Regions from separate parts of the Pedobacter ginsengisoli genome, predicted to be linked through region 2. Evidence: riboswitches for the same ligand, from Rfam matches in the RefSeq annotation. Region 2 holds a riboswitch; each other region holds the start of a gene.
The links. Region 2 has a riboswitch for S-adenosylmethionine ahead of CPT03_RS00950 (SusC/RagA family TonB-linked outer membrane protein). Riboswitches for the same ligand answer to the same signal wherever they lie in the genome.
Positions count from the first base shown of each region.

Region 1: another riboswitch for S-adenosylmethionine. It lies ahead of metH (methionine synthase); the one in region 2 lies ahead of CPT03_RS00950 (SusC/RagA family TonB-linked outer membrane protein).
Region 3: another riboswitch for S-adenosylmethionine. It lies ahead of CPT03_RS09525 (O-acetylhomoserine aminocarboxypropyltransferase/cysteine synthase family protein); the one in region 2 lies ahead of CPT03_RS00950 (SusC/RagA family TonB-linked outer membrane protein).

Region 1 covers NZ_CP024091.1:3,902,789-3,913,042, reverse strand. The annotation lists gene metH (methionine synthase) at 1-1,252, opposite strand, end outside; SAM riboswitch class I at 1,371-1,480, opposite strand; gene CPT03_RS16070 (Bax inhibitor-1 family protein) at 1,854-2,606, opposite strand; gene CPT03_RS16065 (hypothetical protein) at 2,655-3,224, opposite strand; partial or broken gene murQ (N-acetylmuramic acid 6-phosphate etherase) at 3,231-4,036, opposite strand; gene CPT03_RS16055 (S41 family peptidase) at 4,224-5,798, shown strand; gene der (ribosome biogenesis GTPase Der) at 5,801-7,102, opposite strand; gene era (GTPase Era) at 7,150-8,028, opposite strand; tRNA gene CPT03_RS16040 (tRNA-Met) at 8,139-8,214, shown strand; tRNA gene CPT03_RS16035 (tRNA-Glu) at 8,245-8,316, shown strand; tRNA gene CPT03_RS16030 (tRNA-Met) at 8,366-8,441, shown strand; tRNA gene CPT03_RS16025 (tRNA-Glu) at 8,524-8,595, shown strand; gene CPT03_RS16020 (nucleotidyltransferase family protein) at 8,712-9,023, shown strand; gene CPT03_RS16015 (DUF86 domain-containing protein) at 9,010-9,348, shown strand; gene CPT03_RS16010 (hypothetical protein) at 9,889-10,254, shown strand, end outside.
Region 2 covers NZ_CP024091.1:246,957-257,210, reverse strand. The annotation lists gene CPT03_RS00960 (GntR family transcriptional regulator) at 1-1,017, opposite strand, end outside; gene CPT03_RS00955 (alpha-L-rhamnosidase) at 1,071-3,737, opposite strand; SAM riboswitch class I at 3,905-4,013, shown strand; gene CPT03_RS00950 (SusC/RagA family TonB-linked outer membrane protein) at 4,263-7,391, shown strand; gene CPT03_RS00945 (SusD/RagB family nutrient-binding outer membrane lipoprotein) at 7,397-8,833, shown strand; gene CPT03_RS00940 (glycoside hydrolase family 78 protein) at 8,924-10,254, opposite strand, start outside.
Region 3 covers NZ_CP024091.1:2,307,883-2,318,136, forward strand. The annotation lists gene CPT03_RS09510 (FadR/GntR family transcriptional regulator) at 1-481, opposite strand, end outside; gene CPT03_RS09515 (lipocalin family protein) at 605-1,093, opposite strand; gene CPT03_RS09520 (trans-sulfuration enzyme family protein) at 1,211-2,329, shown strand; SAM riboswitch class I at 2,488-2,601, shown strand; partial or broken gene CPT03_RS09525 (O-acetylhomoserine aminocarboxypropyltransferase/cysteine synthase family protein) at 2,842-4,145, shown strand; gene metX (homoserine O-acetyltransferase family protein) at 4,167-5,225, shown strand; gene CPT03_RS09535 (homoserine dehydrogenase) at 5,233-6,474, shown strand; gene CPT03_RS09540 (dihydrolipoamide acetyltransferase family protein) at 6,540-7,862, opposite strand; gene CPT03_RS09545 (competence/damage-inducible protein A) at 7,913-9,160, opposite strand; gene CPT03_RS09550 (putative LPS assembly protein LptD) at 9,172-10,254, opposite strand, start outside.

The DNA.
Region 1 (10,254 bases), 1.7 Mb from region 2:
CAGACGCAATCAGGTTCAGGAATTTAGTCATCGAGGCTTCAGAATCAATCATCCCCTCGTCCATATTCACATCAATAACCTGTGCACCACCCTCAACTTGCTGACGCGCAACAGCCAGTGCAGCTTCAAAATCCCCACCTAAAATGAGCTTGGAGAATTTTGGAGAACCTGTAATGTTTGTACGCTCACCAATGTTTACAAAAATACTTTCAGGAGTTATGGTAACCGGCTCCAATCCGCTTAAACGCATATGAGGCGCTAGTTCAGGTATTTTACGTGGCGCTACATTTTTAGCTTTTTCGGCTATGCAACCGATATGATCAGGGGTAGTTCCACAGCAGCCACCTACAATATTTACAAAACCATGCTGAATAAAATCTTCTACCAGATGAGCGGTTTCATGAGGCATTTCATCGTAAGCACCAAACTCATTTGGCAGGCCTGCGTTAGGATATGCCGAAACATAGCATCCTGCTTTGGCAGAAAGCTCTTCGATGTGCGGCCTCATGTCTTTTGCCCCTAAAGCGCAGTTAAAACCTATGCTTAAAGGATTGGCATGGATTACTGAGTTTAAGAAAGCTTCGGCAGTTTGCCCTGATAAAGTTCTTCCGGAAGCATCCGTAATGGTTCCGGAGATCATGATCTCTATTTTACGGCCAATTATCTCCTCGTATTTTTTGATGGCAAATATGGCAGCCTTGGCATTTAAGGTGTCAAAAATGGTTTCTATTAAAAGCAGGTCTGAGCCACCATCAACCAATCCGCGGATTTGCTCATAGTAAGCATCAACCAGCTCATCAAAAGTAAGTGCCCTGAAACCCGGGTCGTTTACATCCGGAGAAATAGACAGGGTTCTGTTGGTAGGGCCTACAGCACCTGCAACAAAACATTTCCTGTCGGGGTTGGCAGCCATGAACTCATTAACCGCCTCTTTTGCTATTTTTGCCCCCTCAAAGCTCATTTCATAATCAAGCTCTTCCATCTGGTAATCGGCCAGCGAAATGCGTTGGGTACTAAAAGTATTGGTCTCAATGATATCTGTACCGGCCTTTAAATATTCGGTATGAATGGCCTTAATGATATCAGGACGGGTAATGTTCAGTAAATCGTTATTACCTTTTACATCACAGGGGTGATCTTTGAACCGTTCGCCCCTGAAATCTTCTTCAGAAAGGACGTAACGTTGTATCATAGTGCCCATCGCACCATCAATGATCAGGATACGTTTTTCTAACTCTGCTCTAATGTCCATTTTTAATAGTAATATGAGTAGGTAACAAGCTAAAGTTGATAGAGGCTGAGCCTAAACAAGTGCCGAACTTATTACATACAAAGCTTATTCGAAAAGTCCGGTTTAGGTGTCGACTTTTAACTTATCTTTCGGGAACCGATGGTTTGGCTCCAGTAGAATGTAGCACCTTGTAAGCACAGGTTGCTAAGACTTCGCAGGGTCTAATCCCTCCGTCTTTCTCTATAAGCTTTACAAAGGTGCAACAAAGAAAAATCATTTCCAAAATTTAGGCTGCTAAAGCAGTATAAAATTGTACGGAAGAGCCAATTAGCAATAGGCATCGAAATTTTATTTTGGAATTTGAGGGTTGTACAGCAAAATTTTAACGTGCAAAAATGTGTTAAAATTAAGCTTTTGGAACACATTGAATTACAGTGGTTTGAAGGAGTTTGTACAATGATGGAGCAATATGTGGCCAATTTTGTTATGTATAAACGCTGAAAAAAGTTCGATTTTTTACCTAACCGACCTATATTTTTGGCTTAACATTTAAATGATAGCATAAAAAAGGCCAAGCTGAGCAGCTTGGCCTTTCATTCAATATGGTTTAACAAACAGGTTATTATCTTCTGTCGCCGAATATTCTTAATAATGATAAGAATATGTTGATGAAAGTGACGTAAAGTGACATTGCACCAATGATGGCTAGTTTTTTAGCATCAGTATCAAGCATTTGCGCGCCGCTTTCTTCTATTCCCTGTCCAATTCTTTTTAACATTTGAACGTGAAAAGCTGTTAATGCAGTAAAAATAGCAATACCTGCATAAGCCATAAACAAGCTAAAGCCTTCGCTTTGAATGAATATGTTTGCCACACTTGCGATAATTAAGCCTACAACCCCGATCATTAAGATAGGGCCAAATTTGCTTAAATCAACGTTAGTGGTATAGCCCATAAATGCCATTATACCGAATATTCCGGCAGCGCCTGCAAAGCAGCTAATGATAGAAGCAGAAGTATATACCAGCAAAACAGAACTAAGGCTTATGCCCAGTAATGCCGCAAATAGTATAAAAAGACCAACTATGGCACCATACGACAACCTGCTTAGTCCTCCGTTCATCACCAATGATATTCCAAGAGGCGAAAGCATCACTACCCAGCCAAGTATATTAGGTTTTCCGGTTTGAGCATCAAAAAAAGTACGAAGCAATTCGGTATTGGTAGCCAGATAAAATGCTACTACTGTAGAAACACTTAGTGCTACAAACATCCATAAAAAAACATTCGCAAAGAATTTCTTGGCAACCTTACCGGTTAAGTCTTCTACGAAAACCGATTGTTGCGACCAATCATTATTATTGTTATTATTCATGTGTTTTAAATTTATTTAAAGATACAAATTGTTTCATTCTAACAAAAGCTATGCCCCTAGCCTTTTTGTCAGGATTTCTTCAACTTTCTTGAAAAACTGGAGTGGTTTTAGGGTTCTCCATGCCATATCGTCAAGTTCGCCACCAAAATTGATGTAGTAATCGATATTACTGCTGCGGAATTCATTGATCACATGCTCCTGGAAATTAACCCCTGTAATCCATCCGTCTTCCACTTCCTGAAACCACTCTTCGTAGTAGCTATCTTCAGAAGCGTGAAAGTTCAGTATGTTTTCGCCGATCAGTATGAATTTGTTTATGCCTTCGTCCATCATCAGTTCAATGATTTCGCGCTTCAGGAGCATAATGTCGTTGCCAATAGCATCGTTCCATTCGCCAATAAACTCAATTATTGCATAATTTCTGTCGTAATCAACAAAAAGTACTTTAAGGTACATGGTGCTTGATCCGAAATCGTCCCACTGGGGGTGAATAAGAAAATTATACAGCTGTTTATCGAAATAAAACTCCGAATATTCAGTGTTGTAGAATGGCGAACGCTCATCTTCTGACGCGATATAATCATCGCGCCATTGATAGTAAGGTTCTATTTCGTGCATGTTGGGTTATTTATGAGTAGATTCGACCGCCTTGCGTACGCTTCCGTAACGGATAAGCAGGTCGGCGGCATGTTCATAATCTATCTTCAGTTCGTCCATTACCATTTGCGTGCCCCTGTCAACCAGTTTATGATTGGTCAGTTGCATATCCACCATTTTATTGCCTTTTACCCTGCCCAGTTTTATCATCACAGTAGTACTTAGCATGTTCAGCACCAGTTTTTGTGCAGTTCCAGATTTCATGCGGGTAGATCCTGTTAAAAATTCAGGGCCAACTACAACTTCAACGGGGAAATCGCTTTCTGCAGCTATAGGGCCACCCTCATTACATACAATGCAACCGGTTAAAACACCATTTTTACGTGCAGTGTTTAGCCCACCAATAACATATGGTGTGGTTCCCGATGCGGCAAGGCCAATTAAACAGTCGTTAGCATCTATTTTAAATTCCTGCAAATCAAGCCATGCTTGTTTGTCATCATCTTCAGCATTTTCAACGGCCCTGCGTATAGCGGTGTCGCCACCGGCAATAATCCCAACCACCCAATCAAACGGAACGCCAAAGGTAGGAGGACATTCTGATGCGTCAACAACGCCTAACCGGCCGCTTGTACCGGCGCCGATGTAAAATAACCTTCCCCCTTTATCATTCGCTCGGCAACAGCAGAAGCCAGTTTCTCTATCTGGGGAATTACCTTTTCCACAGCATCAGGTACTGTTTTGTCTTCATCATTTATGCCCTTCAGAATTTCCAGTACAGACATTTTATCAATATCGTGGTACGTTGACTCTTGCTCGGTTACTCTTATCATTAGTCTAATTTTTGTTAAAATTCGTGATTTTCTTGTTAACGCGGAAATAATAGGGGAAATCAATTCAAAATTAGAGAATTGATTGTAAGTTTCGAAGTAATAGAAAAAATACTAAACAAATGTAAATCAGAAGAGGTTAATTTATTATATAACAGTGTAATTTTGTACCTTTACGGTGTATTTACCAATGAAAAAGAATACCCGATATAATCTCTTAATTGCCCTCACTTATTCTGTAACTTTAATAGGTGGGATGTTTTTTGGGTACAAGTTTTTGAAGGACCAGGGGTACAACTTCCAAAAGGTAACTTATGTGGCAGATAACAATGCCCAAAAGGTGAACGAAATTCTTCATATCATCAATAAAAACTACGTTGATGAGGTTAATGCCGATAGTTTAAATAACCTGCCTATTGATAGTTTATTGCATAAACTGGACCCCCATAGCATCTATCTTCCGCCGGCAAAAGCAAATGAATTTGCCGAAACTTTAAATGGAAATTTTGAAGGGATTGGTATTGAGTATTATATTTTGAATGATACACTGCTGATTACCAATGTAATTAAAGATGGGCCGGCATTTTTAGCAGGAATAAAGCAGGGCGACAGGATTATTAAAATAGATACAATTGCTGTAAGCGGGCAGGCTTTGCCACGCGAGCAGATGATTGGCAAAATTAAAGGGAAAAAAGGTACGGCGGTAAAATTGACTATTGTGCATCCGGGCAGTACGCTGGCAACTGTTTTTACTGTAAAACGCGCCAGGGTAGTTGTGAGCAGTATTGATGCTTCGTATATGTTGAATAATGAGGTTGGATATGTGAGGATCAGTAAGTTCGGTTCTGAAACCGACCGTGATTTTGTGGAGTCGATTAAGTCGCTTAAGGCTGCGGGGATGAAAAAACTGGTGCTCGATCTTCGTGATAATGGCGGCGGATATTTAACGGCTGCTACCGGGTTGGCCAATCAAATTCTTGAGGAAAATAAGCTGATTGTTTATACAGAGGGAAAGCATGAGCCACGTACGGATTATGTGGCTACGGGTGGTGGCGAGTTTGAAGACGGTAAGCTGGTAGTGCTGATTAATGAAAATACGGCTTCGGCCAGCGAAATTCTGGCAGGTGCGGTTCAGGATCTTAACAGGGGCCTTATTATTGGACGCAGGTCTTTTGGTAAAGGGCTTGTTCAGGAGCAGTTTCCTTTTGTAGATGGGTCGGCATTGAACTTAACCATTGCACGTTACTATACCCCATCGGGCAGAAGCATACAGAAATCGTATAAAGATGGCTATAAAGCTTATCAAGAAGAGATTGAGAACCGCTTTAATGATGGCGAGCTTACTTCAAAAAGGTTAGTTAAAAAGGATAGTGTAAAGGGCAGATTTGCTGCTGGTGGCATACAGCCTGATATTTATGTTAAAATGGATACCATGGGGTATAACAAATGTTATACTACGCTGGCCTCGAAAAAGATATTGTTTGATTTTGTTTACGATGTTCTGGCCAGCAGGTACTCGGCTCCGTTTATTGAGCAGAACCTGGCTACTTTTAATGTGAGCGATGCTGACTATAGGGATCTGCTGAAGTATATCCAGAACCGGAATGTGGTTGTTGACCAAAAGCAGCTGGCTTTGGCAAAACCACTTATTTTAAATGATATGAAGGTGCTTTTATGCAAGTATCACTTAGGTGATGCGGGTTATTATAAAGCGCTTAACCTAAGTGATGCTATGGTAAAACAGGCGTTAACAAGCTTGCAATAAGCTTATTTCTGTCTGAAATAAATCTGGATTGGCACTCCGCTAAAATTGAAATGTTCGCGAAGCTTATTTTCTATAAACCTTTTGTAAGGTTCTTTAATGTATTGAGGTAAGTTACAGAAGAATGCAAACATTGGAGATGTTCCGTTGATCTGTGTAATGTATTTTATTTTAATGTATTTTCCTTTTAACGCAGGTGGCGGATAGTTCTCTATAATCGGCAACATTACATCGTTTAACTTAGATGTAGGGATTTTTTTGCTTCTGTTTTTATATACTTCAAGCGCTGTTTCTATTGCCTGGAAAATACGTTGTTTGGTTACTACTGAAGTGAAAATAATTGGGATATCAGTAAATGGCTGTAATTTCTGACGGATCTGGTCTTCAAAAGCTTTAGCCGTTTTGTTGTCTTTCTCTATTAAATCCCACTTGTTTACCAGCACTACAACGCCTTTTTTGTTTTTCTCTGCAAGGTGGAAGATGTTTACATCTTGCGACTCCAGGCCTTCAGTTGCATCAACCATCAGGATAACCACATCGGCTTCTTCCAATGCTTTAATGGTACGCATTACAGAATAGAATTCGATGTTCTCTTTTACCTTGGTTTTTTTACGTAAACCAGCAGTATCGATAAACATAAATTCATGGCCGAACTGGTTGTAGTGGATATGTATAGAATCTCTGGTAGTTCCTGCTATTGGAGTAACAATGTTTCTGTCCTTGCCGATCAGGGCGTTGATTAAAGATGATTTACCAACGTTTGGACGGCCTACAATTGTGATTTTAGGAAGGGTGTTTTCTTCTTCAGGAAGATCTTCAAAGTTTTTGATCACCTCATCAAGAAGGTCGCCTGTTCCTGATCCTGTCATAGACGAGATAGGGTAGATTTCGCCAAGGCCAAATCCGTAGAATACAGCAGCGTCGTTTTGTAATTGGGTGTTATCAACCTTGTTTACTACTACAAATACAGGTTTATTGCTTCTTCTAAGTAGTTGTGCAATTTCATCGTCAAGGTCGGTAATTCCGGTTGTTACATCAACCAGGAATAATAATGCTGTTGCTTCTTCGATAGCGATAACAACCTGTTCGCGGATTGCTGTTTCAAAAACATCTTCAGAGTTGGCTACGTAACCACCGGTATCAATTACGGTGAATTGTTTGTCTATCCATTCGGCCGAACCGTAATGGCGGTCGCGGGTTACGCCGCTAAAATCATCGACAATTGCTTTACGACTTTCTGTTAAGCGGTTAAATAGGGTAGATTTGCCTACGTTTGGTCTTCCGACGATTGCGATAATATTGCTCATATTGTGTTGTGAATTGTATTAATTATTAAGGGGTTGCAAAGGTAAGCTTAATTTTCGTACCCGAAACCTTTTAAGTAGTTCTTTTTACTGCGCCAGTCGGGAATTACTTTTACAAAGGTTTCAAGAAATACTTTCTGATCCAAAAATTTCTCGATATCCTTGCGGGCTTCCATGCCTACTTTTTTAAGACTTGCGCCGCCTTTTCCTATCAGGATGTTTTTTTGAGAATCGCGCTCTACAATAATTTCAGCACTGATTCTTGTGATTTTTTCTTCTTCTTTAAATGAAGTTATCACTACCTCTGTGCTGTAGGGGATTTCTTTCTGATAGTTGTTAAAGATCTTTTCTCTGATGATTTCTGATACGAAGAATCTTTGGTTACGATCTGTAAGGTCATCTTTATCATAAAAAGGTGCATGTTCAGGCAGGTGGTCTAAAATCATGGCCAGAATGCCTTCAAGATTGTAGTTGTGCAGGGCAGAGATGGCATATATATGCTTTGGATTTAGTTTTTCTTTCCAGTACGCTGCCTTTTCATCTACCTGTTCCTGGGTTGCATTGTCGATTTTGTTGATTAGCACGATCATTGGAATTGTAGTATTGATGATTTTCTCTAATACATCATTCTCGTCGTGCTGTTCATTTATGTCGGTAACAAAGAGGATCAGATCGGCATCAGTTAGTGCACCTTTTACTGAGCTCATCATAGAATCCTGCAGGCCATATCTAGGTTTTATGATGCCCGGGGTGTCAGAAAAAACTATTTGGTAGTCTTCTTCATTAACAATTCCTAAAATACGGTGGCGGGTTGTTTGGGCTTTCGGAGTGATGATTGAAAGCTTTTCGCCCACCAGGGCATTCATTAAGGTTGATTTACCCACATTGGGCTTACCTATGATACTTACAAAACCTGCTTTATGCGACATAAAAATATTTTTTGAAATAAATTTGCACCACAAAGAAACGAATTATATCTTTGCATTCCAATTCGGAAGAAGAGTTAAGGATTTAACAAAAGCTGCCAAATTGTATATAGTGCGGGGTGGAGCAGTTGGTAGCTCGTCGGGCTCATAACCCGAAGGTCATCAGTTCGAGTCTGGTCCCCGCTACCAAGTTGATTTACTGAGGTTGATCAAATTAATGGCCCGTTCGTCTAGGGGTGAGGACGCCAGATTTTCATTCTGGAAACAGGGGTTCGATTCCCCTACGGGCTACAAGAGACCGCTTTAAAAAATGAGCGGTTTTTTTATTAAAAAGACATAGTGCGGGGTGGAGCAGTTGGTAGCTCGTCGGGCTCATAACCCGAAGGTCATCAGTTCGAGTCTGGTCCCCGCTACCAAGTTAATTTACGGTTGTAGATTGACGAATTACGAAAGCAATTAGTAATTTAGAAATCTAAGATTGGTCAAATTAAACTAAATGGCCCGTTCGTCTAGGGGTGAGGACGCCAGATTTTCATTCTGGAAACAGGGGTTCGATTCCCCTACGGGCTACTTAAGGAAACAACCACAATGTGTTGTTTCCTTTTTTTATGCCAATAAAAATCTGTGGCCCAAACTGTTATTATATAGCGCTTGCTATATATGCTTTCATTGGGTATCTTTGTGATATGCACACTGCAGTACAAAATAAGCGGACATTAATTTCATTGCTCAAGGCTAATGGCCAGAAATTGAGATCATATGGTGTTTCTAGTCTTAGTGTTTTTGGTTCATTTATTACAGGTAAATACAATGCTGATAGTGATGTTGATCTTTTAATAGATTTTGATCCGAAGCAGAAAAGTTATGATAATTTCATGGACTTATCGTTTTTTTTAGAAGATTTGCTGGGTAGAAAGGTAGAAGTGGTTACACCGCAATCTTTAAGCAAATATATAGGACCACATATATTAAAAGAGGCTGAACATGTTGCTATCTAACATCGAATTACTTAATCACATACTTGACGAGGTTTCTTTTGTACTGAATGCAGTTAAAGGAAAAGAAAAGGATTTCGTGATAAACGACCCTGTATTGTCAAGAGCGATTATCCGAAGCCTTGAGATTATCGGCGAAGCAAGTGCAAAAGTGGATCCTGATTTTAAATTGGAGCATCCGGAAGTGGAGTGGAGAAAGATGTCGAATACTCGTAATCGGCTGATTCACGATTATTTTGGCGTTGATTATGATATTGTCTGGGATATCATAATTTCAAAGCTGCCTGATCTGGAACAAGCTGTTAAGTCTATTGTTTCTGAAAAATAACCCATTATTAGTTCATAGCTGGATGAGATCGTATAATTTATTTACCCGATTTCTAATATGCTTATCCTATTATGGACAGTCCTCTAAACCGGCTGCTGCATGCAAATCATCTATAAAAGAGTTCGACATTTGTAGCTTATGGGCTACATAAAAAGTAAAAAGTTGGTTTAAGGCGATACCGCTGGATACCAACTTTTTTTCGTTTACGGGCATCGTTTGGTATCGTCTACTTTATAACTCTTGCTTCCCCTATAATTTCCCCTAATCCGGTTTAATTTTATCTTTTCTCCTATACCGTTGTCGTTTATAATATCGGATCTTGCCTGTTGTCCCAAAAGTATAGTACCATGATGGATTCTTCATTCACTTTTTAGAAAGCGCTTTTAGACCTCTGTCAATTTAGCTTTCAGTTTAAGTACAATTTTAGTTTGTATTTTATTGGTAACTAAAATATTTACAAAGTTTACATTTTTATTTACAATCCAAACCACTCGACCCGGAAAATATCATAGTAGATTCGTTCAATCAATTTGAAAGGATATGAAAAATAAAAAAAATGTTATCTATGCGCTGATCCTACCACTGGTTGTGGTGAGCGGACTAATATTTGCTAATGGTGGAATAAAAAATGAAACTGAAGGCCCCAAAAAGCCGTTATCTACTGCTGAGGTGAAAGCCCGCATGGAGGAAGGCAGGAAAAAATGGGAGGCTTCTCCTGACGGTCTAAGGTACAAAGCTTGGGAGGTTTCTCCTGAAGGTAAAAAAGTGCATGCCAGTCATGATAAAATAAGGAAGAATATAGAGGCTTTTTCTAATATGGAGGCCGTGGTAACTTCTGTTACTTTTCGTCGCGAAAACGCGAGGTCATCAGGGCCAAAATGGCTTATAGTTAAGATTAATGGCGAA
Region 2 (10,254 bases):
TCTGCGGGTATAGTAAAAAGGCACTTCGATATGACGCCTTGAGTTATCGAGGATAAGATTTGCTGCCACCGTACCCATAAATTTAAAATCAGTAGAAATAGTGGTAATGCCGTTCAGCAATATTTTCTTTAATGGGGTTTCATTGTATGATATTACACCAACATGCTTTCCTATTTTATACTTCATATTTATAAGCCTTTCCAGTAAAATTACAAGGTCGGCTTCCATTAGGTTAATAAAAGCTTCACCCTCGCTTATTGGCTCAACAGATATATCACTTACTACATGATGAGAAAAAGCATACTGCTGACAAAAGCGATGGAATCCATCCAATATTTCTTTTGGGAAATAGCTTCTTTTAGGGAAAATGATTTTTAAAGTATGGTATTTACTTAATTCATTACGAGCCTGTTCTAGTGCATCGTAAATGTTTTTTTCAAAATTCTCATAGGCGGCGCCATAATCACCATCAACTCCCTTGATCTTTTTATCCAGTAAAATCAATTTTTCTTTTGGAATGGTATTGATAATGTCTCTGGCATACTCTTCGCCTTCAATAAAATGAGGGATAATCACATAGTGAGAGTACTCTTCTTTTTTGTCGTTCAGGAATCTTTTAAAAAGTCTGAAATCATTGTTATAAATATAGAAATCGACAGATACATCATCACCTAATGCTGCAATAAACGCATCGTAAACAATCTTTTTGTGTGCGCTAAGTTTATTAAAAAGCAGGAATACTTTTAGTTTTTGCTTAAAATCTATATTGGCAATATAATAGCCTTTACCGGGAACCGAGTTAATTACCCCTATGTTTTTAAGGTACTTGTAACCCTTTTCGGCAGTATCGCGCGAAATTTCCAGTTTATAGCTCAGCTCATTAATTGAAGGCAATAAATTGTCCTTTTTTAACTTTCCCTGCTCAACGGACTTTATAATCGCACTGGATAGTTGCAGATACTTTGGTGTTGCAGAATACTCATCAATATGAATAAAATCAAAAAACTTAGTCTTCATCTTCCTAAAAGTAAGTAATTTAATGCAATTGCACTATTTCAGACTAATAAGTTCTATTTAATTTCAAACTGATATTTACCTGCTCCAATGTTTAATTTAGCCAAAACTGCTTTGCCATCTCTGTAGGCTTTTTTATTACCCGTTAATGGGAAAGTTATGGTAGCGCTTGAATTTGCCGGAATAGTTACAGAATAGATTACCGAATTACCAGCCCTTTTCCATGAAGACACAATTTTGCCATAAGGCCCGTCGTGCTCAGCCTCGAAATGTTCTAATCCGGAAACAAAATTAGGACGAAGCTGCACATTCTTAAATCCAGGTTGCTGTTCATCAGGATGAATTCCGCCCAGACCTTTAAAGAACCAGCCTCCAATTTCGCCAAACATCATATGGTTTAAAGAAATATCTCTTTCGGCTTTAATATCCCAGTTTTCATATAAGGTAGTTGCTCCGTTCACAATCCACCATCCCCATGATGGGTAAGTATCCTGGGCAGCAAGTTTGTATGCAGTTTCTGCCTGTCCATTATCGCTCAAAGCATTTAAGATTGCTTTTGCACCTAATACACCCACATCAAGGTGCATCCCATCGGCCGCAACTCTTTTAGCAAGGTTCTCTGCAACTTTTGCTACAAGTTCATTTGGTACCAAACCCCATTGCAAAGCAACACTTAACTCAGTTTGTACACCTGATGCATAAATACCTGTTGCACGGTTTAAATACTTATCGTTTATCGCTTTTTTTATTTTCTCGGCAAGGTTGCTGTAATAACTATAGTCGGCCTGCTTACCAAACATTTTTGCTGCTTTTGCCAGGATAACTGCATCTACGTAGTAATAAGTAGAAGAAGTATATTCTAATGAAGATTGCGATTTAACAGGTACCCAATCGCCTCTACCAAATGTTGTTAAGCCCGTAGGACTGATTTGCTCTATATAATTCACATATCTTTTAATGCTGTTATAAGAATCTGACAGCAACTTACTATCTCCATAAAACATGTATATGTTCCATGGAATAATAGCAATTGTACTTGTCCAGTCGGTTCCATTTGCCGATCCATAGCCCCAGCCACCAGTAGGGATAATATCAGGGAGTACCCCATTTGGTTGTTGCTCATCTCTGTGGTCTGCCAGCCATTTTTCATAAACTGTAATGCCATCAAAATTAAACAGGCCAGTCTCAACAGCAAAATGCCCATCACCCGTCCATCCATTCTTTTCTCTCTGCGGGCAATCTGTAGGATATCCCATCAGGTTAGATAAGTAAGAATTATTAGTAGCCCACCATAACCTGTCAATCAGTTTGTTTGATGAACTTATTTTACCCGTAGGGGTAACATCACTATGCATAAAATAACCAGTGATACTTTCTTTTGTTAACTGAATTGGCTTGCTGCTGGTTACTTCAACGTACTGAAATCCCTTGTAGTTAAACTTAGGCATAAATTCAAGCTCCCCTTTACCGGATAAGGTAACAATATCTGTTTGAAAAGGATCTGTATTGTCTTTTGGACGATAGTAAACATCAATATTTGATAAGTCTACCCTACCGTTTGGATACAAACGTTCGCCATGCTTAATGCGGATAACAGTTCCTTCCTCTCCGCTTACCTTAATTTTTGTTACCCCCGAAATATTACGTCCCAGATCAAAAACATATGCAGTGTCATTAATCTTCTGCATAGTTTTAGAAGGAATTTCTTCAACATTTCGAATTGGCTGCATTACCTGACTTACTACATTGTTTGATGGTGCAGCTCTTAACGAAATGCCATTCCACTTTTTGTCATCAAAATCGGCAGTATTCCAACCTGGTTGTTCTTTACGCGCATCATAATGCTCAGCAGTATAAATGTTGTTAAGTACTATCGGGCTTGAACTTGTTTTCCAGTCACCTCCAGAGGTAATTACATCAACAGATCCATCATTGTAAGTAATCCTTAAATCCAGACAAAAAGCCGGCCTTGCTCTCCATGGGGCTTTATCAAAATTCCAAACACCTATAGACTGATGATTATACCATCCATTGCCAAGTAAAACGCCAACCGCATTTTTACCATTTTGAAGCTGAGAAGTAACATCATACGAAACATATAAGTTACGTCTGTCAAAACGGGTATACATAGGATCTAATCTGTGGTTTCCTACTTTCTTCCCATTCAGGTATAACTCGTACAAACCTGCAGCGGCAATATAGGCCCTCGCAGATTTTATCTTTTTAGAAGGTTCAAATACTTTTCTGAAATATGGTGCTTCCCTTTTATCGATATCGTTTCCATCACTAATCCAAGTACCTTTCCAGTTGTCAATCTTCATCATTCCTGTTTCAAAGCTCACTACCGGACCTGACGAAACTGGTTTACCATCTTTATCCCAAAGCTCAACAGACCAATAATACTTAGTAAAAGGCTCTAATGTTTTGCCTTTATAATTAATAAGGTTGGCAGACGATGTTATTTTGCCAGACTCCCATGAAAGTCCTTTTTTTCTTGCTACTTCTGATGAGTCTTTGCCCACAATAATTCTATAGGCCGTTTGTTTTGCACCCTGACGATTATCGGCCATCATCCATGACAAGCGAGGGTTTAACAGGTCTACCCCAATTGGGTTTATCAGATGCTCACATTGCAAACCAGAAGGTTTAACTTCATTGGCATTTGCTTTTTCGATGGTAGAAAAAGTAAATAGCACCAGCAGGAAAGAATAAAGGTATCTCATTAAAATAATTCAAGTAAAGTTTAGTGTGTTTACAATGTTAATTTTCTTAGTCATTTTCAGCAACCCGTACTGTCCTGCTCAAAATACAGAATATTTATTTTATGAATTTCTATAGGATTAGTAGATTATTCTTATATTTGTCCCAGCAAATGGTTCTTAAAACTTCCTGCTTATCAAGAAAGACTGAGGGATTGGCCCTATGATGTCTTAGCAACCTCTACAATTTATTGTAAAAGGTGCTAATTCCACTTCGCTGCAAAGCGAAAAAGATAAGATTAAACAGCAAACGCGAGTTTATCCATCATCATAACCAAATCTAATTCTGTTCACGACAAAGTATGGAAGGGCTGACCCAAACTATAAATGTATAAAAACATGAAACAGAAAGTACAATTACAAGAAATGCGCTGCTCCTCTCCTCCTCAGTATCCTCTAACTGGTCTTATGATCGGTCAGCAACGAATGCACTGTTGCTCTATTTAATACAACCAAAAGATTTAATATTAACCACTTTATTTAATTCAAATGTTAAAAATATACAAAATTTTTGCAGGGATCCTTATATCCTTTTTTTTCCTGCAAACCGTACAGGCACAATCTGTTAAAATAACAGGAACTGTTACCGGAAACCCAGATGGAGAGACCATTCCGGGAGCTTCAATTATTATAAAAGGAAAAAAAAGCGGCACAACTACAGATGGTAACGGCAAGTTTTCTCTTGCTGCAGACGTTAATGATGTGCTTAGTATATCTTATCTGGGATATGCTACAAAAGAAATAACCATTACCGCAGCAACAGCTACATTAAATATTACACTTGATGTAGCCTCAAACGCTTTAAGCGAAGTTGTTGTTACCGCCCTTGGTATCTCTAAGGAAAAGAAATCATTAGGATATGCAGTGCAGGAATTAAAATCTAAAGATATTGCTACTGCAAAGGAAACGAACCTGATCAATTCACTTGCCGGAAAAATTGCCGGTGTGCAAACAACAAATAGTCAGGGTGATATGGGTTCATCAAGAATTATTATTCGAGGTGAAACTTCAATCTCAGGGAATAACCAGCCTCTTTTCGTAGTAGACGGGGTTCCGGTTGATAATTCGCAGAATCTGGGTATAGCTGGGTCAAGAGATTTTGCCAACACCATTTCTGATATTAATTCGGAAGACATTGAATCTATCAGCGTGCTTAAAGGTCCAAATGCTGCTGCATTATACGGATCTCGTGCTGCAGCCGGTGTTATTCTTATTAAAACCAAAACAGGCAGAGGCCAAAAAGGTTTAGGTATAAGTGTAAACTCAAACACTACATTTTCAAATCTGTTAACACTGCCAGACTATCAGAACTCATTTGGGCAAGGTACAAGCGGCAAATTCAGCTTTGTTGATGGAAAAGGTGGGGGCGTAAACGATGGTGTTGATGAAAGCTGGGGGCCAGCTTTAGATGGCCGTTTAATACCTCAGTTTAACTCTAAAGGTGTAGCGGTGCCATTTATTGCTCATCCAGACAATGTTAAGAATTTCTTTGAAACGGGCTACGCACTTAACAATGGTATTGCTATTGCAGGATCAGGCGAAAAACAAGATGTCCGTTTCTCTTACAACAACCTTACCCAAGGTGGCATATTACCAAATTCATCTCAGGATAAGAATTCATTATTACTAAATACCTCATACAGGATCACGCCTAAATTAACGTTAAATGCATCTGCCAATTATATAAAAAGCAATGCTGATAACCTTCCTGCTTCTGGCGGAAAACGCGCAACGGGACCAATGCTTCAATTTACATGGTTTGGAAGACAGGTAGATGTTAGCCAGCTTAAAAACTATAAAGATGAAAACGGAAACGATTTTAACTGGAACAACAGTTATTATAGCAACCCGTACTTTATAGCTTACGAGAATACAGTTGGTCAGAAACGTGATCGTATTATTGGTAATGCTGAATTGAATTATAAAATTACCAGCGCACTTTCAGCAAATTTTAGAACAGGAAACGATTATTATACTGATCGCAGAAAGATCAAAATTGCTTATGGAACTAACGGTACTCCATTTGGTTCTTATGAGGAAGATGCATATACTGTTAATGAAAACAATACAGAGGGTCGTTTAGAGTTCAATAAAAAACTAAACTCAGATTTCTCAATAGATATTTTGGGTGGTGGAAACATAAGAACCTCTACTTTTGAACAAAACGATCAGAAAGCAACAAAGCTTGCAGTAAACGGCTTATATACCTTAAGCAACTCAAGAGACCCGTTGGTGTCTTCAAACTTTTACAGCAAACTTAGAACCTATAGTTTATTTGGATCAGCCCAGTTAGGTTTTAGAGACTATGCATACCTTAACTTAACCGCGCGCAATGACTGGGACTCTAGCTTACCCGAGCCTAACCTGTCTTATTTCTACCCTTCTGTTAACGGAAGTTTAATTCTTACAGAAGCTTTTGACATTAAAAGTGATGTGCTCAGCTTTGCCAAAATAAGAGGGGGATGGTCTAAAGTAGGAAAAGCAACAGATCCTTATCAGCTAATTAATACCTATAGTTTTACTGCGCCGTTTGATGGTAATCCACAACAATCAGCCAATACAATCGATCTTAACCCAAACCTTTTGCCCGAAATCACCAAATCAGCTGAGGCTGGTGCTGAAATTGGATTGTTCGACAATAGAATTAAGCTGGATCTGAGTGTATACAACACCAACAGTATTAACCAGATTTTAAAAGTTGACGTAAGTTCAGCAACGGGATATACACAAAAACTTATTAATGGTGGAAGCATCAACAATAAGGGTATTGAAATCCAATTGGGTCTAACTCCAATTAAACAAAAAGACTTTAGCTGGGACATTAATTTGAACTATTCACGTAACCGCAGTAAGGTTACTGAACTTGATAAAGAAGGACGCATTAGCAGTTATACCATAGGTACCAGCGGAACTCTTGATGTATTGGCAGCCGTTGGCCAACCTTATGGCACTTTCTTTGGAACTGCTTATCAGCGTGATGCTGCCGGACAAGTTATTGTTGGTGCTAATGGCACCCCACTTATCGATCCTGCAAAGCAGATTCTTGGTAAGTTCACTCCAAACTGGATAGGCGGAATTACCAACAGCTTTACTTATAGAAACTTTAATCTGAACTTCCTTGTAGATGCAAGAATTGGTGGTAAAGTTTTCTCAGGCACTAACTCTACCGGAACTTATACAGGGGTACTAGCCAGTACAATGAGAGGTAGAAATGCAGAGAATGGCGGGCTTACCTATACAACCGGGGGTGTTACCTATAATGACGGGATGATTTTTGATGGCGTTTTGGCCGATGGAACTAAAAACACCAAAGTTATCTCTGCTGAAGAGTATTATAAAGCTACAACCAAATCAAATGAGGAATTTGTTTACAGTGCTTCTTACATAAAATTAAGAGAGGTAAGATTAAGCTACAATATTCCTTCGCAATGGGTTAAAAAGATTGGTTTGCAAGAAGCTAACTTCTCATTAGTAGGGCGTAATCTTTGGATCATCCATAAAGATATACCAAACATTGATCCTGAAACAGCATTCAATACAGGAAACGCTCAGGGCTTGGAAAGCTTAACACTTCCAACTACAAGATCATTTGGTTTTAACCTTAATTTTAAATTCTAGACATCATGAAATTCAAATATATTCCAATCCTTTTTTCTGCAATATTGGCAACCTCTTTTACTTCGTGCAAAAAAGAGCTGGCAGATATCAACAAAAATCCTAATGAGGCAGAGAATCCACTTCCAGATTATTTGCTAACCGGCGCAATAAAAAGTACAACTGATGCTTATTGGGGAACTAACAACATTAATTCGAGCCTGTTATTTGTTCAGCATTGGGCAAAAATACAATACACAGATCCTGATCGTTATATTTTTTCTAATACTGATCTTCAGGATTTATGGAATAGTGGTTATACAAAAGGCATTACCAACCTAAACAAGCTGATTGAGCTGGCTGATGCTCAACAAAACACCAATTACAGAGGTGCGGCCAAGGTTTTAAGATCATGGACATTCCTTTTACTTACTGATGCTTATGGAGATATTCCTTATTCACAAGCCATACAGATCAAACAATTTGTAACTCCTAAATATGACACCCAAAAAGATGTATATTTTGGCTTACTTGATGATCTGAAATCGGCTCAGGCTGATTTGGCCTTGAATGGCAAAGCAATTGCCGGCGATATCATTTATGGTGGCAAGATCGACCGCTGGAAAAAATTTGCAAATGCTTTAAGGCTTCGCATAGCACTTAGAATAGCCGACCGCGAACCAGAAAAAACTAAAGCCGTATTAGCAGAAATTGCAGCTGAAGGTGGCGCTTATATTAGCAGCAATGCAGAAATAGCCCAACTGGTATACGTTACTTCGCCTAATCAAAATCCAATAAGCAATACATTTGATACACGTAACGATCACAGGATCAGCAAGACTATTGTAGACAAGTTAAAGAGCTTAAGCGACCCTCGCCTTCCAATATTTGCGAGTCCTACTAAAGATGTAACGCCAGAGGTTTATATAGGTGTACCGAATGGCTTGCTAACAAGTGATGCAAATAGCCTTGGTTTAAATAAAACTTCTAAACCCGGCACTTACTTTCTGGCTCCATCAGCACCGGCAGTTATCTTAAGCTATGCCGAAGTATTATTTGATCGCGCAGAAATAGCCGCACGTGGCCTTAGTAATGAAGATCCGGCAGCCTTATATAAACAAGCTATTGAAGAATCGTTAAGACAATATGGTGTTACAGAAGGTGAAATTAACACTTACACAAGCCTTCCGGCTGTAAAATATAATGCAGGCAATTTCAAAAAATCTATTGGAGAGCAAAAATGGATTGCCTTGTTTGGCCAGGGATTAGAAGCATTTGCCGAATGGAGAAGACTTGACTATCCCGAACTTGCACCTGCCGTAGCGGGTACATTAGGTGGAAAACTACCCGTAAGATTTATATATCCTGGACGCGAGCAATCGCTGAATGGCGAAAACTATAAAGCTGCTGTTGCAAAACAAGGTGCAGATTTATTAACTACTAAACTGTGGTTTGATGTAAAATAGTAGGTAGTATCTAGTACTTAGTAATTAGACAGGTTAAAGTAATCGCTAACTAAAACACTGATCTAAATACTAAGTACTATCTACTAAATACTAAATTTTGCTTTCAAAGTGATAACTACCAGATCCAATTTCTTTGGTAGCCTCTGGCAGTACTACCTTGGCTTTTGTATTTGCAGGTATGGTAACATCAAGCTTTAGCAATCCGTTTTCCAAAGTCCAGGCAGACTTTACTGTACCATAAACGGTTTCCAATTCTGCTGACGCATTAGTTATTTTACCTCCTGGTTTTGGCGAAATAACAATGTACTTGTAACCAGGCTGGTCGGCTACCGAATTAATTCCTGCAATAGTTCTGTACATCCAATCGCCTATGGCGCCATAAGCATAATGATTATAAGAGTTCATATCAGGAGTTTGAAAAGATCCATCCGGCTTTATACCATCCCATCTTTCCCATATTGTAGTAGCACCCATTTTGACAGGGTAAAGCCATGAAGGATAACTTTCCTGCATCAAAAGATCATAAGCTACATTATTGTGCCCATATCTGGTAAGTACATGACATAAATAAGGTGTGCCCAAAAATCCGGTTGTGAGGTGGTTCCCGTAATCACGAATATTGGCAACAAGGCGATCGGCGCATGGTGCCCTAAGTTCTTCAGGCAGCATATCAAACTGAAGTGCAAGCACATATGCTGTTTGTGTTCCAGATACCAGTCGGCCGGTTGGGGTCATGTATTCTTTTACAAAAGCAGCTTTAATATCTGCAAGCAATGTTGTGTATTTGGCTACATCATCTTGTTTACCCAATACCTTTGCAGCATTGATCAGCAATTGGGTAGAATGCGCATAAAAAGTTTGTGCAATCAGATATTTATCAGTCACTGCAGCCCTTCCATCATTGTCATCATTCGGACGATAAAACAACCAGTCACCAAAGTGGAAGCCCGAATTCCAAAGGTTGTTTTTAGCAACTGATGACATATAGCCCACCCATTTCTGCATACTTTCATATTGTGTTGCCAATATCCTGCGGTCTCCGTAGGCTACGTACATATCCCACGGAATAATTGTAGACACATCAGCCCATCCAGCCGATGCACCGTCATTAGGTCCAAGCACATTTGGAATTACATGAGGGATGAGACCATTAGGTTGCTGATCAGCCTTTACATCTTTTAGCCATTTGGTAAAAAAACCTGCCACATCCATATTGTAGGCTGCAGTATTAGCAAAAGCCTGTGCATCACCGGTCCAGCCCAGGCGTTCATCGCGCTGCGGACAATCGGTTGGGACATCTACAAAGTTTCCTTTTTGTCCCCATTGAATATTATGTTGCAATTGATTTAGTAAAGCATTAGAAGTTGAGAATTTACCGGTAGCCTCCATATCCGAATACACAGCAACGGCGGTCATATCTT
Region 3 (10,254 bases), 2.1 Mb from region 2:
GTATTTCATTTTTTGATGCTTCGGCAATTGATATGTGAAATTGTACGTCTGCTTCAATACATTCTTCCACCCTTCCCTCCTTTGCTGCTCTTTTTCGATTTTGCAAATGAGTTTTTATTGTCGCAATATCGCTGTCGGTACGATTTAATGCTGCTTTTTCTGCTATCTTCATTTCAAGCAATTGCCTCACCTCATCCAAATCCCTCACATTAGCACGTTTAAGCCTCAAATCCATAGGCTCTCTATTTGCTGTAAGCTGGTCTACAAAAGTTCCAACACCTTGTTGAACCCTTAGTAACCCCGAGTTTGCTAAGATCTTTATGGCTTCCCTTATGGTCGACCGCCCTACCCCAAAGTTCTTCATCAACTCCGGTTCTATGGGCAACTGCTCATTTACCTTATACTGTCCCAACGAGATCTGTTCACTCAATCGTGCTGCAACCTCGTCTGCAAGTGATTTTTTCTGTATCGGATATTTCATACTAATTCATCATATCATCAGATGAATTCAAATGTAGAAATTTAAATACATTCTGCAAAAAAATAAATAAAAAAAGGGTTCAATTAAATTGAACCCTTTTCCCTAAACCAATCTATCCTCTTCTTATTTTGCTGCTTTTGTAAAATTAAGCACAATGTAAGCTGTTTTTGCTCCGTACTCAACCGGTGATTTGATCACCATTGTATTTCCATCAGTAGATGATAATACTGATCTGTAACCAGAAGTTACATTTTTGGCCTTTTCACCTTCAAAGATCTTTTTGAATTGGAATGTCTCATCGGCTGGACTTACTGACCAGTATATTTTTTGTGTTTTTGCAGTACATGCACCACCACCTGGCAAAGTATAGCTTCCGTTTCCGCTATTTGTCAGACTCCAGGTACTTCCTTGAAAACAAGTATACGAACCTTCATCAAACAATGATTTTACTGCTGATTGCGGCAAGCCTTCAAACGTAATATCATTTAATACCCAATTGCCTGTTACATTACCTTTCTTTAAACTTTGAGTTGCACCGCCTTTAGGTGAGCAACTTTGCAAAACCATTAACGAACTGCATAAAATGGCTGCTATCAGTAGTATTCTTTTCATATTATTCTTTAATTTGATATTTCAATTACATAAATCTTGCCAAAACTTAAGCCGAATAGTTTTATACCCTTAACTTTGTTATACCTAGTGCCCGATCTTAACTTTAACCCCGTAATAATGAAGCCAGAAACACTTGCAATACATGCCGGAAATTTATATAAAGTAAGCACCCGTGATGTAACTCCTCCAATAAATCTATCAACCACATTTCTTAGGGATGAAGACGGTGGCTACTCTGGTGGACACATGTATAGCCGAGTAAGTAATCCAAATAGATCAGCCTTGGAAAATGCACTTGCAGAATTAGAAAAAGGTGCAGAAGCCTGTGCTTTTTCTTCTGGAAATACTGCAGGAATGGCGGTTTTTCAGGCCTTAAAACCCGGAAGCCATATCATTGCACCTGATGATATGTACTGGGGCTTTAAAAAACAGTTGCAAACCATTTTTAAAGATATCCTTGAAATTGACTTTGTAGACCTTACTAGCCTTAATAATATAGAAAGGTTTATTAAAGAGAATACTGTTCTGATCTGGGTAGAAACTCCTTCCAATCCGTTATTAAAAATTACGGATATTGCAGGGGTGTCCAGAATTGCTAAGGAGAACAACCTTATCCTTGCATGCGATAGCACCTTTGCTTCACCTTGTTTACAAAATCCAATAGCCTTTGGCGCCGATATTGTAATGCACTCTTCAACAAAATACATTGGAGGTCATAGTGATGTACTTGGAGGTGTTCTTATTACTGCAAAGAAAGACGAATTCTGGGAAAAGATTAGAAATGTACAGCAGGTTGGTGGCGCAGTTCCTTCTCCATTCGATTGCTTTCTGTTAGTGAGAAGCATCAAAACTTTGGCGTATCGTATGCACGGGCACTGCAATAATGGAATGGCATTAGCACTACATCTTAATAAACACCCTGAAATTGAAGCGGTCTATTATCCCGGTCTATCTACCCATCCTCAACACGAAATTGCAAAAAAACAGATGGCAGGATTTGGCGGCATGCTTTCGGTATTAATTAAAGGAGGTTCTGATCAGGCCAGGAAAGTAGTTAATAAAGTTAAGTTATTTGCACAAGCTACAAGTTTAGGTGGAGTTGAAAGTTTAATAGAACATCGTGCATCTGTTGAAGGGCCGGATACAAAAACACCACAAAATTTAATTCGGATATCTGTTGGGCTTGAACATATAGACGATTTAATAGCAGATTTAGATCAGGCTCTGGCAAGATAGAGAGCTCTCATATTACCAAAAAAATAACACATATACCTAAAGATCAAATGGTTAATAAATATTCAAAATATAATTTTGGATATTTATTAACTTAAATCTACATTTGCAGTATCAATTAGCGAATGCTAATCAAGTCAACCTTCCTTAGTAAAAGGTTTGATTTATAAAGAAGTGGCGAGAGACAGGCTCTTTGACCCACTGGCAACCCTCCCAAAATGGAGAAGGTGCCAATTCCTGACCAAAAGACATGGTGTCATTTGGAAAGATAAATTGAAACAAAATGAAAATTGTAACCATTACTTCGAATCTGTTAAATTATTGTTGCCCGCAGCAGGCTATCTGCATGTGCTGTTGCATACTTTAATCTACAAATCTTCCTTTTGCATTTAACATTCATACGGAAGGCCCCTTGCAGGGGTACGCATAATAATCGTATACGTTTTCTAACTTAAAAATATCCTAAACGTATCCTAAAAAACAATTTACAGGAACCATTTAAACTAAATTATAACATGTCAACATCACATAAATTCGAAACACTACAAGTACACGCAGGTCAGGAAATAGATCCAACAACCGGATCCAGAGCTGTCCCAGTATATCAAACAACATCCTACGGTTTTAAAAACTCAGAACACGGCGCTAACTTATTCGCTTTAAAGGAATTTGGGAACATCTATACCAGGATTATGAACCCAACTACTGATGTTTTCGAGAAAAGAGTTGCTGCTCTTGAAGGTGGTGTTGCTGCTCTGGCTGTAGCCTCTGGTCAGGCTGCTCAATTTATTGCTTTAAATAATATCCTGCAGGCTGGTGATAACTTTGTGTCATCTTCGCATTTATACGGAGGGTCTTACAATCAGTTCAAAGTAAGCTTCAAGAGACTGGGTATTGAAGTAAGGTTTGCAAATGGCGATGACGCCAATGATTTTGAATCAAAAATTGATGCTAACACTAAAGCAATATATCTTGAAACTATTGGTAATCCTGCTTTTAGTATAGCTGATTTCGAAAAACTATCTGCTATTGCAAACAGACACGACCTACCTCTAATAGTAGACAATACTTTTGGTGCCGCCGGGTATCTGTTTAAGCCTTTAGAACATGGAGCACATGTAGTTGTTCAATCTGCCACAAAATGGATTGGGGGCATGGTACCAGTATAGGTGGGGTAATAGTTGATGGAGGAAATTACAATTGGGGAAATGGTAAATTCCCTCAGTTCACAGATCCCTCGGATGGATATCATGGCCTAATTTTTAATGATGTTTTTGGAATCGGCGGACCATTTGGAAATATTCAGTTCATTATTCGTGCCCGTGTTGAGGGTTTAAGAGATTTTGGGCCGGCTATATCTCCTTTTAATTCATTCCTTTTAATACAAGGACTAGAAACTTTATCACTTCGCGTACAACGACATGTAGATAATGCCCTTGCACTGGCAAATTGGCTAGAAAACCATGATGCTGTTAAAAGTGTAAATTACCCAGGGCTTGAAAGCAGTCCTTACCATGCTAATGCTAAAAAATATTTAACAAATGGCTTTGGAGCGGTATTATCTTTCGAATTGCATGGTGATAAAGAAAAAGCAACAGCATTGGTTGATAACCTTAAACTTGTAAGTCACCTTGCTAATCTTGGAGATGCAAAAACCTTAATCATACAACCTTCGGCAACCACACATCAACAACTAAGTGATGATGAACAAATTGCCGCAGGCATTACACCAAGCCAGTTACGTGTTTCTGTCGGAATTGAACATATAGATGATATTAAAGCCGATTTCGAGCAAGCATTTGCAGCAATAAAAAAATAAAAAAAGAACAATACCTAAAGAATGAGCACTACCGCCACATATACGCATACAAAGTTATTTAAACTGGAGAACGGCAAAAAACTACGCAAATTAGAAATTGCTTATCAAACTTATGGCAAACTCAATGCGAAGAAAGATAATGTAATCTGGGTATGTCATGCACTTACAGCCAACGCTGATGTTTTAGACTGGTGGAAAGGACTTTTCGGGAACAATGATCTATTTAATCCTGATGAACACTTTATCATTTGCGCAAATGTGTTAGGCTCTAATTATGGCACAACCAATCCGCTTAGTACAAATCCGGTAACAGGGCAACCTTACTACCTTGCTTTCCCTGAATTCACCATTCGCGATCTGGTAGCTGCTCATCACTTACTTGCCCTTCATCTTGGTATCCAAAGTATTAAGGTTTTAATCGGTGGCTCTTTAGGTGGGCAACAGGCTTTAGAATGGGCCGTAACAGACAACAAAAGGATAGAAAACTTAATTCTTGTAGCAACTAATGCAGTACACTCACCTTGGGGTATTGCATTTAATGAGAGTCAGCGTTTAGCAATAAGCACTGATCGTACATTTTATGCACAACAGCCCGATGGTGGCTTAAAAGGATTAAAAGCCGCACGAAGTATTGCTTTATTATCTTACCGTACCTATGAGGCTTATTCTGCCACTCAGTTAGAAAGTGTAAATGATAAAACAGACTCATTCAGAGCGGCTTCTTACCAGAACTATCAGGGAGAAAAACTATGCAAACGCTTCAATGCTTATAGCTATTGGTACCTGAGCAAAGCAATGGACAGCCATAATGTGGGTCGTAGCAGAACAAGTATAGTGGATGCTTTAGCATTAGTTAAAGCAAATACTTTGGTAATAGGAATTGAAAACGATGTTTTATTTCCTATTTGCGAACAAGAATTCTTAGCAAATCACATTCCCGGAGCCGCACTTCAAAAAATTAGTTCGGCATATGGTCATGACGGCTTTTTAATTGAAACCGACATATTGACCAATATAATTGGCACATTCTTAAAGGAAAGTGCAAATAAGAAAATAATTAAATTACATAAAACAGCATAGTATTTAGATGAGTAAGAAACTTAAGATCGGTTTATTTGGCTTTGGAGTTGTTGGACAGGGATTACATGATATTATTCGTGGTCAGGACCTAAACCTCGAAATCGTTAAAATAGCTATTAAAAATCCCGAGAAAAAGCGTAGCCTTGAAGCACATCTTTTCACAACAAATCACGATGAAATATTAGACAACAATGAAATCAACACAATAGTTGAATTAATTGATGATGCAGAAATCGCCTACAACATCGTTAAAAAGGCTTTAATAAGTGGTAAAAATGTAGTTTCTGCCAATAAAAAGATGATCGCCACTCACCTTGCAGAACTAGTTGAATTGCAAGAAAAACATAATACTTCCTTGTTATATGAAGGTGCCGTTTGCGGAAGCATACCTATTATCCGTAATCTGGAAGAGTATTACGACAATGAATTACTGCACGGTATAAGTGGAATATTTAATGGGTCATCTAACTACATACTGTCCAAAATATTTAATGAAAATCTGGAGTATGGTGTTGCACTAAAGCAGGCACAAGATTTAGGTTTTGCCGAATCTAATCCTATTTTGGATGTGGGAGGATACGATCCTAAATTTAAACTGGCAATTGCAACGGCTCACGCTTACGGTCTCTTTATTGATCCAAATAAGATACTTAACATAGGTATACAAAACTTATCGGAGCACGACATTAAATACGCGAGAGAAAAAAACTTTAAAATTAAACTGGTGCCTACAGCGCGTAAAATAAGCACCAAACAGATTGTAACTTACGTGTTGCCAAAGTTTGTAAAATCTGATGATTTCTTATACAATGTAGAAAACGAGTATAACGGTGTAACTGTGCAGGCTGCCTTTGCTGATAAACAGTTTTTCTTTGGAAAAGGTGCCGGCGGCCACCCTACCGGTGCAGCAGTATTATCGGATATAGCTGCGCTAAGATATGATTACCGATACGAGTATAAGAAATATCATCAGCATAATGGTTTAGTTCATACCGATAATGTAAACATTGAAGTTTATCTGCGTTATACACATGAGTATACCCTTGAAAAGCTTCAGGTAGATAATATTATTGAGCGGTTCTCCCGTAACGATTACAAATATGTAATTGGAAATGTTAGCTTAAAAAGCCTATTGGCTAACTGGAACCTACTTGAGCAAAAGGATATTTTTATTGCCCATACTGGTAGGTACACTTACACTGAACAGCAAATCCTAAAGGTTTCTGAAGAAGAAGTGATATTTAACTAGTTATTATTTTTGCTTTGTTTTGATAGTGAAAAGGCCCCATATGGGGCCTTTTACTTTATATAGCTTTATATTTCTCTGTTTATATCCCAGTTTTCCAGGTAGTCTGCTACCCTTCTTACAAAAGAGCCGCCCAGCGCACCGTCAACAACTCTATGATCATATGAAAGTGAAAGGAACATCATGTGGCGTATTGCTATTACATCGCCAAATTCTGTTTCTAAAACAGCCGGTTTCTTTTTAATCGCACCTACAGCCAAAATAGCTGCTTGAGGCTGATTAATAATAGGCGTCCCCATCACATTACCAAATGAACCAACATTAGTTAATGTAAAGGTCCCATTTTGCGTTTCATCAGGCTTAAGTTTAGAGATACGGGCACGTTTAGCCAAATCGTTTACTGATTTAGTTAATCCAACCAGATTAAACTGGTCTGCATTTTTTATAACAGGAACAATAAGATTGCCGCTAGGTAAAGCTGCAGCCATCCCAATGTTAATATCTCTCTTTTTAATAATCTGAGTTCCATTTACAGAAACGTTGATCATTGGATAATCTTTTATAGCCTTAGTAACAGCTTCTATAAATAAGGGAGTAAAAGTAATCTTTTCATTTTCACGTTTTTCAAAACTGCCTTTTACTTTATCGCGCCATAAAACTAAATTAGTAACATCAGCTTCAACAAATGAAGTTACGTGAGGTGAAGTCTGTTTACTCATTACCATATGTTCGGCAATTAACTTACGCATCCTATCCATCTCTATAATCTCATCACCACCACTTACACTTGTCAGCGGCTGAGATACAGGCTTAACAGGTTCTCCTTTACCAGGCTCATCAGCTTTAGCTACTTCTGAAACCTGGGCAACTATAGGAGCCCCTCCCTTTTTACTTTGGATATAATTCAATAAATCATCCTTAGTTAAACGTCCCTCAGCACCTGTACCAGAAATAGCATCTAATTCGCTGACTGTAATATTTTCCTGTGCTGCTATGTTTTTTACCAAAGGAGAATAAAAACGATCAGAACTATTATCCCTTACAGGATTTTTTGCCGTTTCCTCAAAAACCAATTGTTCTGTCCCCGGGATACTCTCAACGATGGGCTCGGCAACCGGCATAGCGGCTACAACTTCTTCTATCGCATCAGAATCTGTTTCTATAATTGCGATTACAGTACCTATCTGTACAACTTCATCTTCCTTAAACAACTGTTTAATTAGTTTACCTGATATTGGCGAAGGAACTTCAGAATCAACCTTGTCTGTAGCTATTTCCAGAACCGTATCATCCATCTCTATCATATCTCCGGGCTGTTTAACCCATTTAATGATGGTTGCTTCTGCAACACTTTCCCCCATTTTAGGTAACAATAATTCGTATTGAGCCATTTTTTATTTCATGATTGATATCGGATGCAAAAGTAAAGTATTTTGAACACTTAATCCCCATATTGGTTAAGTTCATTCAAAATCATGGTTAAAGCCGCTATGGCTGAACGCTCTATATTTTGCGCTCTTTTATTTCCAAAATTAAATAACCTTGCTATTACACGGCTACTACTTGCCACCGCAATCCACACAGTACCAACCGGTTTACCCGGCGTTCCACCATCCGGACCTGCAACTCCTGTTACAGCTACAGCGTAGTCCGTTCTAAAATGCGTTAATGCTCCCAGAGCCATTTCTTTTACAGTCTGTTCGCTAACAGCACCATGATTATTTAGGGTTTCAGGGTTTACACCCAAAACTGATTCCTTAAGTTTATTAGAATATACTACAGCCCCTCCAATATAAACAGAAGAACAACCTGGATGTTGAGTAATCAGCTGAGCTATGTATCCGCCAGTGCAACTTTCCGCGGTCGATAAAGTAAGCTTTCGCTCATTCATTATATTTAGAATTGCCTTTTCAAGGGCAATATCCTCTTCTACAACTACATATTTCTTTACTTTGGCAATAATCTGCTGAGCATAATATTCAACCTCTTCCTTCAGTACTGTTTCTTCTGGACCGGTACTACTTAGCCTTAAGCGTACCTGCCCTAGCTTTGGTAAGTAAGCAAGCTTAATGTGCTCAGGTAAGCTATTTTCAATTTGCTCAATTTCTACTGCCAGAAAGGACTCTCCTATGTTGGCAGTAAGTATCGTTTTATGAACAATAAACGGAAGTTTAAATGATTCTTTTAACCGTGGAAGAATTTGTTCCTGCATCAGGTACATCATCTCAAAAGGAACACCCGGCATAGATACAATAATATTACCATTATGCTCAAACCACATACATGGCGCTGTTCCATTTTCATTTTTGATCACAGTGCAGCCATCAGGAACATCGGCCTGCATATTATTAGATTCAATCATTGGCCTATTATGCCTCCTAAAAATCTCAGTAATATGAGCTAGTGTAGCTTCATCCCTTCTAAAGCCCATATTAAAATATTTGGCTAACGTTATTTTCGTTATATCATCCTTAGTTGGGCCTAACCCTCCGGTAATGAGAATCACCTTAGCTCTTTTTTCAGCAAGTGCTAACGCTTCAGTAATATGTTCTGCATCATCAGATACAGAAGTAATTTGTTTTACCTTAATACCTATCAGATTAAGTTCTTTAGCCATCCAGGCTGAATTAGTATCTACAATCTGACCAATAAGAATCTCATCTCCAATGGTTATTATTTCAGCTAGCATAAATTCAAATATTAGAATCTGGTATAGTAATTCTTTCTTTTGCTCAGTTTTAAATCCTGAAGTACAGATGCCTTTACTTTGATATCAACAGAATAGAACTGGTAGGCACCAAAAGGGATCCAGCTAAAGCTCATATCCCAGCAATGTAAATCGCGGTATATGGCCAAAGAGGTTTGCGAGAAAGTGCTCGCTTTAAAATCCCATCCTGAGTTAAACTGAACTTTCCATTTTGTGGTGATATTGGCATCCCCATTAAAGTTCAATGTATTCGTTATAGTCGAGTTTTGCCCCACTCTATCCGTATTGTAATTAAAAGTATAGCTAAAGGCAAAGTTCCATGGAATTTTAAAATCAACAAATGCATTAGGATCCCTACTTACTTTAGCAAGTTCCTCCGACTGTTCAGGGGTCATCCCGGTCTTGGCCGCTTTATCTTTTAAATTTTGTTCATTTTCGTTCTTCCTCTTTAAAGCTTCCGGATTCAAACTATAATTAAAAGAGAAACCAAAATTGGTAAGGCGTGGTAACTTACCTACATTCCATACATAGTCGTCAATAAGCTTTCTGCTCACTCTTCCTGTCAGTACATCCACCGTATCAGTATACCTATACGGATCTAAAGTACCATAATAATTAATACCCAACTTATCAGTAAACTGTGAGCGACCGCTAAATCCAAGGGTTGATAACTTAAAGCTTGGTGCCAGAAAATTATATGAACCACTAATACTTAAACCCTGAATAATAGGAATTTTCTTGTCGCCCTTGCCAGTAGTATCTTTAGGTGTAAGCACCTTAGCTTCAACAGTATTATCTAAACTAAAGGAAATAGAAGCAGAACGGCCATTTCCCGGAAACCCATAAGGCGATCCTTCAAAAATTGAATATTTTTGCTGTTTACCATCCGAACCCATTTTTGGTGTTCCATCCGTATAATAAGCCAGTTTATAATAACCTTTTTCTATGCTAGAAAAATCTGGCCTGTAGCTAAAGCTCATTTGAGGAGTCATTACATGCCTCAAAGCTTTAAAATTACCAAACTTCTTAAATTGGGCGGTACTATATACTTTTGTAGATATACCCATATTTAAGCT